2 regions of the Pseudomonas sp. Hz4 genome follow, and region 1 is predicted to be linked to the other one. Evidence: predicted binding sites of a transcription regulator. Region 1 holds the regulator's gene; the other holds the start of a gene.
What was found. Region 1 encodes sigma-54, which starts transcription at its own class of promoters, with help from an activator protein. Its sites were predicted from a motif close to ANTGGCATNNANNTTGCTNT; they were not measured.

Region 2: ACYZTR_RS20490 (flagellar basal body rod protein FlgF) is a predicted target of sigma-54. The motif match lies at 1,625-1,644, and genes of this name have one in related genera.

What each region holds. Positions count from the first base shown of each region.
Region 1 covers NZ_CM142719.1:1,200,014-1,205,599, forward strand. The annotation lists gene ACYZTR_RS05305 (HPr family phosphocarrier protein) at 1-214, opposite strand, end outside; gene rapZ (RNase adapter RapZ) at 230-1,087, opposite strand; gene ptsN (PTS IIA-like nitrogen regulatory protein PtsN) at 1,090-1,554, opposite strand; gene hpf (ribosome hibernation-promoting factor, HPF/YfiA family) at 1,567-1,875, opposite strand; gene ACYZTR_RS05325 (RNA polymerase factor sigma-54) at 1,949-3,442, opposite strand; gene lptB (LPS export ABC transporter ATP-binding protein) at 3,626-4,351, opposite strand; gene lptA (lipopolysaccharide transport periplasmic protein LptA) at 4,351-4,899, opposite strand; gene lptC (LPS export ABC transporter periplasmic protein LptC) at 4,886-5,458, opposite strand; gene ACYZTR_RS05345 (KdsC family phosphatase) at 5,466-5,586, opposite strand, start outside.
Region 2 covers NZ_CM142719.1:4,493,144-4,498,729, forward strand. The annotation lists gene flgG (flagellar basal-body rod protein FlgG) at 1-784, opposite strand, end outside; gene ACYZTR_RS20490 (flagellar basal body rod protein FlgF) at 830-1,570, opposite strand; gene ACYZTR_RS20495 (sigma-54-dependent transcriptional regulator) at 1,883-3,442, opposite strand; gene phhA (phenylalanine 4-monooxygenase) at 3,722-4,513, shown strand; gene ACYZTR_RS20505 (4a-hydroxytetrahydrobiopterin dehydratase) at 4,617-4,973, shown strand; gene ACYZTR_RS20510 (amino acid aminotransferase) at 4,973-5,586, shown strand, end outside.

The DNA.
Region 1 (5,586 bases):
CCTTTTCGCCTTCGGTACTCAGGTAGATCCTGGTGCCCTTGCCAGCCGCCAACATCATCATTGCCATGATGCTTTTACCGTCGACCGTGGATTCCGGCGTGCGTCCTACTCTGATCGTGCAATCCTTGAACTCACCGGCGACGCCAACGAATTTTGCAGAAGCGCGGGCATGCAGGCCCAGCTTGTTGATGATTTCAATTTCCAGAGCAGGCATCGCGGTGTGAATCCTTTAGCTGAGGTCGCGGTGGCGAACCTGGACGTTCTTCAGGGATTTTTGCAGGGCCTGGCCCAGACGTTCGGTCAGGTACACGGAACGGTGATGTCCGCCGGTGCAGCCAATGGCAATGGTGACATAAGCGCGGTTACTGGCGGCAAAGCGTGGCAGCCATTTAAGCAAGTATGTGGAAATGTCCTGGTACATCTCTTCGACATCCGGCTGTGCCGCCAGGTACTCGGCGACCGGTTGATCGAGCCCGGAATGATCGCGCAACTCCGGCTTCCAATAGGGATTGGGCAGGCAACGCACGTCGAACACCAGATCAGCGTCCACCGGCATGCCACGCTTGAAACCAAAAGACTCCACCAGAAACGCAGTACCGGGCTCCGGCTGGTTCAGCAGGCGCAGCTTGATGGTATCGCGTAGCTGATACAGGTTCAGGCTGGTGGTGTTTACTTTGAGATCGGCGAGGTCGGCAATCGGCCCGAGCAGGCTGGTTTCATCGTTGATGGCTTCGGCCAGCGAGCGATTGGCATTGCTCAGCGGGTGCCGTCGGCGGGTTTCCGAGAAGCGTTTGAGCAAGGTTTCTTCGTCGGCGTCCAGATAAAGCACATCACACTGGATATGCCGGCTGCGCACTTCTTCCAGCAGCTCGGGAAACCGCGACAAGTGACTTGGCAAGTTGCGCGCATCGATAGACACGGCAACCAGCGGTTGTGCCAGCTCGGTGTGAATCAACGCGCGTTCGGCCAGTTCCGGCAGCAGGCCGGCGGGCAGGTTGTCGATGCAGTAGTAGCCGTTGTCCTCGAGGACATCGAGCGCGGTACTTTTACCTGAGCCGGAGCGGCCACTGACGATGATCAAACGCATGATTAGTGACCGTTTTGCTCGTCCAGGACAACCTGATACAAGGCTTCATTGCTCGGAGCGCTGCGCAGTTTTTCGCGCACTTCCTTGCGATCGAGCATGCTGGCGATCTGGCGCAGTAGCTCCAGGTGCGCGTCGGTGGCCGCCTCCGGGACCAGCAGAACAAACAGCAGGTCAACCGGGGCGCCGTCGATGGCGTCGAAATCGATAGGGGCGTCGAGGTGCATCAAGGCGCTGATGGGCGAGTTGCAGCCCTTCAGGCGACAGTGGGGGATGGCGATGCCGTTGCCAAAACCGGTGGAACCGAGTTTTTCACGGGCGACCAGACTCTCGAAGACATCCTGCATCGCCAAATCCGGCACTTCGCGGTGGATAAGGTTGGCAATTTGCTCGAGGGCTTTCTTTTTGCTGCCGCCCGGCACGTTCACGAGGGAACGGCCGGGGGTCAGGATGCTTTCAAGTCGGATCATGGGTTGGGAGTGTTAACGACCGGTTGCGCCCTGGAGGAGGCTCTGGGTCTTTTCCTTATGCTTTTTGAGTTGTTTATCCAGCTTGTCGGTCAGTGCGTCGATCGCCGCGTACATATCGGTATGCTCCGCGTTGGCGACCACTTCATTGCCGGGAATATGCAGCGTGGCTTCGATTTTCTGCTTGAGCTTTTCGACCGTCATCGTGACTTGCACGTTGGTGATCTTGTCGAAATGCCTCTCTAATCGTTCGAGTTTTTCGCCGATGTAGGTGCGAAGAGGTTCGGTCACTTCCAGTTGGTGTCCACTGATGTTGACTTGCATACAGCTCTCCTTCGTTGCCAGTGCATAAAGCGGCAGGCAGAAATGCCTGCCACTGGAACGCTGTGGCGTGGCTCTACATCAACCGCTTGCGTTCGCTCGAAGGCGCGATCCCGAGGGATTCGCGGTACTTGGCGACGGTGCGGCGAGCCACCTGAATGCCTTGTGCCTCCAGTAAACCAGCGATCTTGCTGTCACTCAACGGCTTTTTCTGATTTTCCGCGGCAACCAGTTTTTTGATGATCGCTCGGATCGCCGTGGACGAGCATTCACCGCCCTCTGAGGTGCTGACGTGGCTCGAGAAAAAGTATTTCAGTTCATAGATGCCCCGTGGGGTATGCATGAACTTTTGCGTGGTCACCCGTGAAATTGTCGACTCATGCATGCCCACCGCTTCGGCGATGTCATGCAGGACCAGCGGTTTCATGGCTTCGTCGCCGTATTCAAGAAAGCCGCGCTGATGCTCGACGATCTGGGTGGCTACTTTCATCAGGGTTTCATTGCGGCTTTGCAGGCTCTTGATGAACCAGCGGGCCTCTTGCAACTGATTGCGCATGAAGGTGTTGTCGGCGCTGGTGTCGGCGCGTCGCACGAAACCGGCGTATTGAGCGTTGACCCGCAGCCGCGGTACGGATTCCTGGTTCAGTTCCACCAGCCAGCGCTCGTTGTCCTTGCGTACGATCACGTCGGGAACGACGTATTCGGCTTCGCCGGACTCGATTTGCGAGCCTGGACGCGGGTTGAGGCTCTGGACCCGTTCAATCACTTGGCGCAGCTCATCTTCCTTGAGCTTCATGCGACGCATCAGCTGGCTGTAATCGCGGCTGCCGAGCAGGTCGATGTAATCGGTGACCAGGCGTTTGGCCTCGACCAGCCAAGGGGTCTTGACGGACAACTGACGCAATTGCAGCAGCAGGCATTCGCCCAGGTTACGGGCGCCGATGCCAGCGGGTTCGAATTGCTGGATGCGGTGCAGGACGGCTTCGATTTCGTCCAGTTCGATGTCCAGTTCCGGATCGAAGGCTTCGAGAATCTCCTCGAGGGTTTCGTCCAGGTAGCCCTGATTGTTGATGCAGTCGATCAGGGTCACGGCAATCAGGCGATCAGTGTCGGACATCGGTGCCAGGTTCAGTTGCCACAGCAAGTGGCTTTGCAGGCTTTCGCCGGCCGATGTACGGGTGGTGAAATCCCACTCGTCGTCATCGTTGCTCGGCAGGCTGCTGGTGCTGGTCTGGTAGACGTCTTCCCACGCGGTGTCGACGGGCAGTTCGTTGGGAATGCGCTCGTTCCAGTCGCCTTCCTCGAGGTTGTCCACCGTCGGGGCGGTTTCCTGGTAGGAGGGTTCCGAAACATCGGCGTTGGGAGGCTGTTCGGCTTTGTCGGCCAAGGGGTCGGCGTTATCGAAGTCGTCGCCTTCTTCCTGGCGTTCGAGCATCGGATTGGACTCCAGGGCCTCCTGGATTTCCTGTTGCAGGTCCAGGGTCGACAATTGGAGCAGGCGGATGGCCTGTTGCAGCTGCGGTGTCATCGTCAGCTGCTGGCCCATTCTCAAGACTAGCGATGGTTTCATGGCAGGGGCTTAACACCTTATTCGCCGGCGCGCATGCGCCATCCACTACAGGGCGCCGGAGCGCCAAACATAAGCAAATTATATGCCTGAAACTGCAACGTTTGCCTAGAGCGCTGTAACAATAAAAAAGTATTCATTTTTATCGAGACAAGCGCTCGGTCGACTGGCCAGGCACCTCAGTGCTTACAGGCGGAACTCATGACCCAGATACACTTCCTTGACCAAGTCGTTGGCCAGGATGGTGGCAGAGTCACCCTCGGCAATCAGTTGGCCATCGTTGACGATGTAAGCGGTTTCGCAAATATCCAGGGTTTCACGGACGTTGTGGTCGGTGATCAATACGCCAATGCCCTTGGCCTTGAGGTGATAGATGATCTGCTTGATGTCGCCCACCGAAATCGGGTCCACGCCGGCGAACGGTTCGTCGAGGAGGATGAATTTCGGGTTGGTGGCCAGTGCCCTGGCGATTTCCACGCGGCGGCGTTCACCGCCGGACAGGCTCATGCCGAGGTTGTCGCGGATGTGGCTGATGTGGAATTCCTGCAGCAGGCTTTCCAGCTCTTTGCGACGACCGGTCTTGTCGAGTTCCTTGCGGGTCTCGAGGATGGCCATGATGTTGTCGGCTACCGAGAGTTTGCGGAAAATCGATGCTTCTTGCGGAAGATAGCCGATACCGGCCTTCGCACGACCGTGCATAGGCTGGTGGCTGACATCCAGGTCATCAATCAGTACCCGGCCCTGATCGGCCTGTACCAGGCCGACAATCATGTAGAAACAGGTGGTCTTGCCGGCGCCGTTGGGACCCAGCAGGCCGACGATCTGACCGCTGTCGATCGACAGGCTGACGTCGCGCACGACTTGGCGGCTCTTGTAGCTCTTCGCCAAGTGCTGAGCTTTCAGAGTTGCCATTACGGGGCCTTTTGCTCTTCGGTTTTCTTTTTCGGCTGGATCACCATGTCGATCCGCGGACGCGACTCGGTGACCTTGCTGCCCGTAGCGCGACCGGCGCTGGCGAGCTTTTTGTTGGTGTCATAGACGATTTTTTCGCCCTGGGTCACGTTGCCGTCCTTGTCGATGACTTTGGCGCGGTCGATCAGCACGACACGGTCTTGCGAGGCGTGGTACTGGATAGTGACGCCATAGCCTTGAACCGGCTTTGTATCGCCTGCCGTTTGCAGTTGCTCGAAGTAGGCGAGGTTGCCCACCGAAGTCACTACGTCGATATCGCCGGCTGGGGTGCGGGTCATGGTCACCGTATTGCCGGTGACCTTCATCGAGCCCTGGGTGATGATCACGTCACCTTTATAGGTGGCAATGCCGTTCTTGTCGTCCAGTTGGGCATCGTCCGCCTGGATGCGGATAGGCTGCTGTTGATCGTCCGGCAGAGCCCAGGCGCTCACGCTTCCCAGTGCTGCGCTCAGGCCGAGCAAAATAGGGAGGGTTTTAACGAACCTCATACTGTCCTCTTACGTTCGATAGCAGGTGTATCCTGCTTTCTTTCAAATACGCTTTCATTCCCTTGCCAGTCGACACACCACCAGCGCCGTCGATTCTAACGGGTTGCTCGGTCTGCGCATATTGCTGCTGCGGGAACACTGTCATGCGGGTGGTGGTAATCAGAGTCTTGCGGTTTTTCTCGTCGAAGCGCGTGATGCGCACCGAGTCAATCAGTTCGACCTGAGTGCCGTCGGGGTTCACTTCGCCGTGCTCGCTCTGGACGTGCCAGGGAAACTCGGTGCCGCGGAACAGGTTCAGGTCGGGATTGGTCAACAGCGTCACTTCGGTCGCTTTCAGGTGTTCAACCTTGTCGGACGTCATTTCGTATTGCAGTTTACCGTCCGGCAGGTACTGCACGCTGTGGGCGTTGACCGCGTAATAGTCGATTGCGGTTTCATCGACCTTTGCCACTGGCTGGTCGAGGAAGCGTTCCGGGCTGATGTTCCAGTAGCCGACCGCCGCGAATATCGCTGCGATGCAACCGAATACCAGGAATTTGCGAATCTTTTTACTCAGCATGGTTGGCTCACAGGTACGCGGCGTTGGCCGCATCGAGGTGGCCCTGGGCGCGCAGGATCAATTCGCAGAATTCGCGAGCGGCACCCTCGCCACCACGAGCCTGGGTGATGCCGTGGGCGTGTTCACGG
Region 2 (5,586 bases), 2.7 Mb from region 1:
ACAGATTCTGCGTTACGAACGAGAGCATCTGGTCGGCGGTCGAGATCACCTTGGAGTTCATCTCGTAAGCGCGCTGAGTGGTGATCATGTTGACCATCTCCTCAACGGTGCTGACGTTGGAGGTTTCCAGGGTGTTCTGCAGCGTGGTGCCGAAACCGGCCAGGCCTGGGGTGCCGACTTGCGGCGCGCCGCTGGCCGCGGTTTCCAGGAACAGGTTGTTGCCCACGGCCTGCAGACCGGCCGGGTTGATGAAGTCGGCGGTTTGCAGGTTGCCGATCACCTGGGATGCCGGGTTGCCGGCAACGGTGACGGACACGGTGCCGTCGCGACCGACCGTGAAGGTCTGGGCATCGTTGGGGATGACAATGGCCGGTTCCAGGGCGAAGCCGCTGGCGTTGACGATCTGACCGTTGGAATCCAGGTGGAAAGTACCGTCACGGGTGTAGGACGTGGTGCCGTCCGGCTGCAGAATCTGGAAGAAACCGCGACCGTCGATGGCCATGTCCAACGGCTGCTCGGTGGTTTGCAGGCTGCCGGCGGTGAAGTTTTTCTGGGTGCCGACGATGCGCACACCGGTACCCAATTGCAGACCCGACGGCAGTTCACTGTCCTGGGTCGACTGGGCGCCTGGCTGGCGTTTGATCTGGTAGAGCAAGTCCTGGAACTCGGCGCGGTCACGTTTGAAACCCGTGGTCGACACGTTGGCCAGGTTGTTGGAAATGGTCGTCAGGTTAGTGTCCTGGGCGGACAGACCTGTTTTGGCAACCCATAGAGCCGGAAGCATTCGATTCTCCTCGTGCGCCTGTTTTACGGCGCGACGTTCTGATAATTAGCTGATCTGCAAGACCCGAGCCATGGCCTGGTCATCGTCTTTGGCGGTGTTCATCATTTTGATGTGCAGTTCGAACTGCTTGGCCAAGGCCAGCACCGAGGTCATTTCTTCCACGGCATTAACGTTGCTCGACTCGAGGAAACCAGACACCAGCTTGACGTTGGCATCGGCTTGCGCCGGCTTGCCGTCCTTGGTGTGGATCGAACCGTCCAGGCCTTTGGTCATGTTCTTGAAGTCAGGGTTGACCAGTTTGATGCGGTCGACTTCGGCCATCACGCGAGGACCTTCGCCCATCGCACGAATGCTGATGGTGCCGTCCTCGCCCACTTCGATTTGCTGCTCGGGCGGCACGGCAATCGGCCCGCCGTTGCCCATCACCGGCATACCATTGCCGGCCCGCAGCACGCCCAGGGCGTCGACGTTCAGGCTGCCGGTGCGCACGTAGCTTTCGCCGCCGTCAGGGTTCTGCACGGCGATCCAGCCATTGCCTTGCACCGCGACATCGAGGTCTCGACCGGTTTCCACCAGCGCGCCCGGGGAGAAATCGGTGGCCGGACGTTCGGACAAGGCAAACGCACGCGCCGGAAAGCTGTCACCGAACACCGGCATCGAACGAGCCTGCTCCAGGTCTTTCTGGAAACCGTTGGTGGAGATGTTCGCCAGGTTGTTCGCATGAGCCTTCTGCGCCAGTGCATTCTGGCTGGCGCCGGTCATTGCCACATAAAGGTACTTGTCCACACTCTTTCCTCTGCATGCCGGACGTTTGCCGCCCACTGCTGTACTGCTAAGCGATAAGCAATTTGCAGACCAACTTTTTTCTGGCGGCGCTGGCGCCCGGCAAACAAGGGACTTGAGGGGTTTTGCGGGGATTGGGGAAATGTATCGAAGACGAAAAACCGGCGGTGTTATGCCGGTAAGTGGCAAGGATCAGCCTGGACACTGATCGTTCCAACGCTCCGCGTGGGAATGCCTCAATGGACGCTCTGCGTCCGCTCTTGGGACGCGGAGCGTCCCGGGCTGCATTCCCACGCGGAGCGTTGGAACGATCAGTCAGGTGTTGTCTTTACCGACTTCGTATTCACGCAGTTTGTTGGCAATGGTGGTGTGGGAAACACCCAGGCGCTTGCCCAGCTGCCGACTACTCGGATGCTCGGAGTACAAGCGCTCCAGCACCGCTTTCTCAAAGCGCCCGACAATCTCGTCCAACCCGCCCTCGAGCGAGAAATCGCCAAGTGGCTGACGCACGCCGTAATCCGGCAGGCGAATATGCTCGGCCTTGACCGTCCCGCCTTCGCACAGGGAAACGGCCTGGAACAGCACGTTTTCCAACTGTCGCACGTTGCCCGGCCAATGGTAGTGACTGAGCCGCTCCATCGCCGCCGGCGCCAGTTTCGGTAGCGGGCAACCGATCTGCCGACTGGCCTGATCAAGGAAGTGCTCCACCAGCGGCGTAAGCCCATCGAGGCATTCGCGCAGTGGCGGGATGTGCAGCGAAAGCACGTTCAAGCGGTGATACAAATCCTGACGAAATTCGCCGCGCGCGCACAATTCGGACAGGTCGACCTGGGTCGCGCAGATCACCCGAACATCCAGATAAACCTCTTCATCGCTGCCCACACGACGGAAGCAACCGTCCTGCAGGAAACGCAGCAATTTCACCTGCAAGCGCGGGCTCATTTCCCCGACGCCATCGAGAAACAGCGTACCGCCCGCTGTCAGTTCCAGCAGCCCGAGCTTGCCTTCTGCCCTCGCCCCTGCGAAAGCGCCGGGGCCGTAGCCGAACAGCTCCGTCTCAGCCATGGATTCCGGCAGACCGGCGCAGTTGAGCGCCATCAAGGGTGATTGCCCACGCGGACTCGCCAGGTGGCAGGCCCGCGCCAGCAACTCTTTACCCGTACCGGTTTCACCTTCTATCAATAGCGGCGCATCCAGCGGCGCCATGCGTCGGGCTTCGCGCACGACGGCGGCCATCACCTTCGAACTTTGGAAAATACTGTCGAAACCGCGCAGCTCCTGCTTGCGCACGTTATAGATGCGCTCACCGACCCGGTCGGCGCGGTGCAGCGTGAGTACCGCGCCGGCCATGGCTTCGCTGTCGTCATGCTCCGATTGCAGTGGCGCGATGTCGGCGAGAAACACGTCGCCCTTGACCTTCACCCGCAGCCCGTTGATCCGCGATTTGTTGGCGCGCACCAGTTCCGGCAAGTCGAAATCTTCGGCGTAACGCGACAGCGCAATCCCCGGCACCTCATCCACCCGCACCCCGAGCAACTGCGCCGCTGCGCGGTTGGCCGCGACGATCGAGCCGCCCATGTCGATCGACAGCACCGGAAACTCCAGGGCGCCGAGCAAGGCATTGAGTTCCATGTGCCGACGCTCGCTGGGCATCAGGCCTACGCGCTTGACGCCAAACACCCCGGCAATCGATTCAAATTTCGGACGCAAAGCCTGGAACTGAATGTTGATCAGGTTCGGGCAATGCAGGTAGATGGCATTGCCATGCTCACCGCCGACCTCGCCGCGTGCGACGTTGATCCCGTACTCCACCAGCAGGTTGAGAATGTCGCGCAGGATGCCGATGCGGTTCTGGCAGTGGACTTTGATACGCATATAAAGGCCCGAAACAGGAGTGATGAGGGCCTGAGCGAGGAATTTTCTGCGCAGGCGCCAACTTAGTCGTCAAGATTATGTGACACCTGTGCGCGTTTTCAAACCCGCAAATCTCAATAGCTGCGCGACAAGCCTCAAACCGTAACGATTACTTTACGAAAATTGGAGAATTCTCCTACACACGATGCCAATCACCTGCTGCAACGCCGCACACCTTGGCGTATTTCTAGGTCCATAGCAGGACATAACAAGAACGAAATCCCCTAGCAGGAGAGCAGCATGAAGCAGACGCAATACGTGGCTCGCGAGCCCGATGCGCAAGGTTTTATCGACTACCCCGCCGAAGAACACGCGGTGTGGAACACGCTGATCACTCGCCAACTGAAAGTGATCCAAGGGCGTGCGTGCCAGGAATACCTGGACGGAATCGAAAAACTCGGTCTGCCCCACGACCGCATTCCTCAACTCGGTGAGATCAACAAGGTCCTCGGTGAAACCACCGGGTGGCAGGTTGCCCGGGTACCCGCACTGATACCCTTCCAGACCTTTTTCGAATTGCTCGCCAACAAGCAGTTCCCGGTAGCGACGTTTATTCGTACCCGCGAAGAGCTGGATTACCTGCAAGAGCCGGACATTTTCCACGAGATTTTTGGCCACTGTCCGCTGCTGACCAACCCTTGGTTCGCCGAATTTACCCACACCTACGGCAAACTTGGCCTACAGGCTTCCAAGGAAGAACGCGTGTACCTGGCGCGTCTGTACTGGATGACCATCGAGTTCGGTCTGGTCAACACGCCAGAAGGCCTGCGCATCTACGGCGGCGGCATTCTCTCCTCGCCGAAAGAAACCGTTTACTGCCTGTCGGACGAACCTGAGCATCAGGCCTTCGATCCGCTGGAATGCATGCGCACACCGTACCGCATCGACATTTTGCAGCCGCTGTACTTTGCCCTGCCAAACCTCAAGCGCCTGTTCGACCTCGCCCACGAAGACATCATGGGTATGGTCAAGCAAGGCATGCAGCTGGGTTTGCGCGCACCAAAGTTTCCGCCAAAACCAAAAGCTGCGTGATCCGCGACTTTTACGATCAAGTGAGTCTGTCAGGAACCGACGCTTTGCTTTAGCGTGGTGAACTGGCAGCCGATTTCCAATCATTCGATTTCAGGAACCCATCATGTCCACATTGAACCAAGCCCACTGCGAAGCCTGCCAAGCCGGCGCTCCTCAGGTCAGCGACGAAGAACTGCCGGTACTGATCAAGCAGATCCCGGACTGGAACATTGAAGTGCGCGACAGCATCATGCAGCTGGAAAAAGTGTTCCTGTTCAAGAATTTCAAACATGCGCTGGCGTTCACCAACGCTGTCGGTGAAATCTCCGAGGCCGAAGGTCACCACCCAGGCCTGCTCACCGAGTGGGGCAAAGTCACCGTGACCTGGTGGAGCCACTCCATCAAAGGCCTGCATCGCAACGATTTCATCATGGCCGCGCGCACTGACGAAGTGGCCAAGGACGCCGAGGGCCGCAAATAATGCATTTCGACGCCATAGGTCGAGTACCCGGCGACCCGATTCTCGGCCTGATGGAGGCCTATGCGCAGGACCCAAACCCGCGCAAATTCGACCTCGGCGTGGGCGTCTATAAAGATGCCCAGGGCCTGACACCGATTCCCCAGTCGGTGAAGCTCGCCGAGCAACGTCTGGTGGATCGTCAGACCACCAAAACCTACATCGGTGGTCACGGCGAACCGGCGTTCGGCAAGGCCATCATTGAATTGGTTCTGGGTGCCGATTCCCCGCTGATCGCTGAACAACGGGCCGGCGCGACGCAAACGCCGGGCGGCACCGGTGCGCTGCGCTTGAGTGCCGATTTCATCGCCCAGTGCCTGCCGGGTCGTGGCGTGTGGCTGAGCAACCCGACCTGGCCGATTCACGAAACCATCTTCGCGGCGGCTGGAGTCAAGGTCAGTCATTACCCGTACGTCGGCAGCGATAACCGCCTCGACGTCGAAGCGATGCTCGCGGTACTCAACGAAGCGCCGAAGGGCGATGTGGTGCTGCTGCACGCCTGCTGCCACAACCCGACCGGTTTCGATCTGTCCCATGACGACTGGCGCCGGGTGCTGGACGTGGTGCGCAGCCGCGA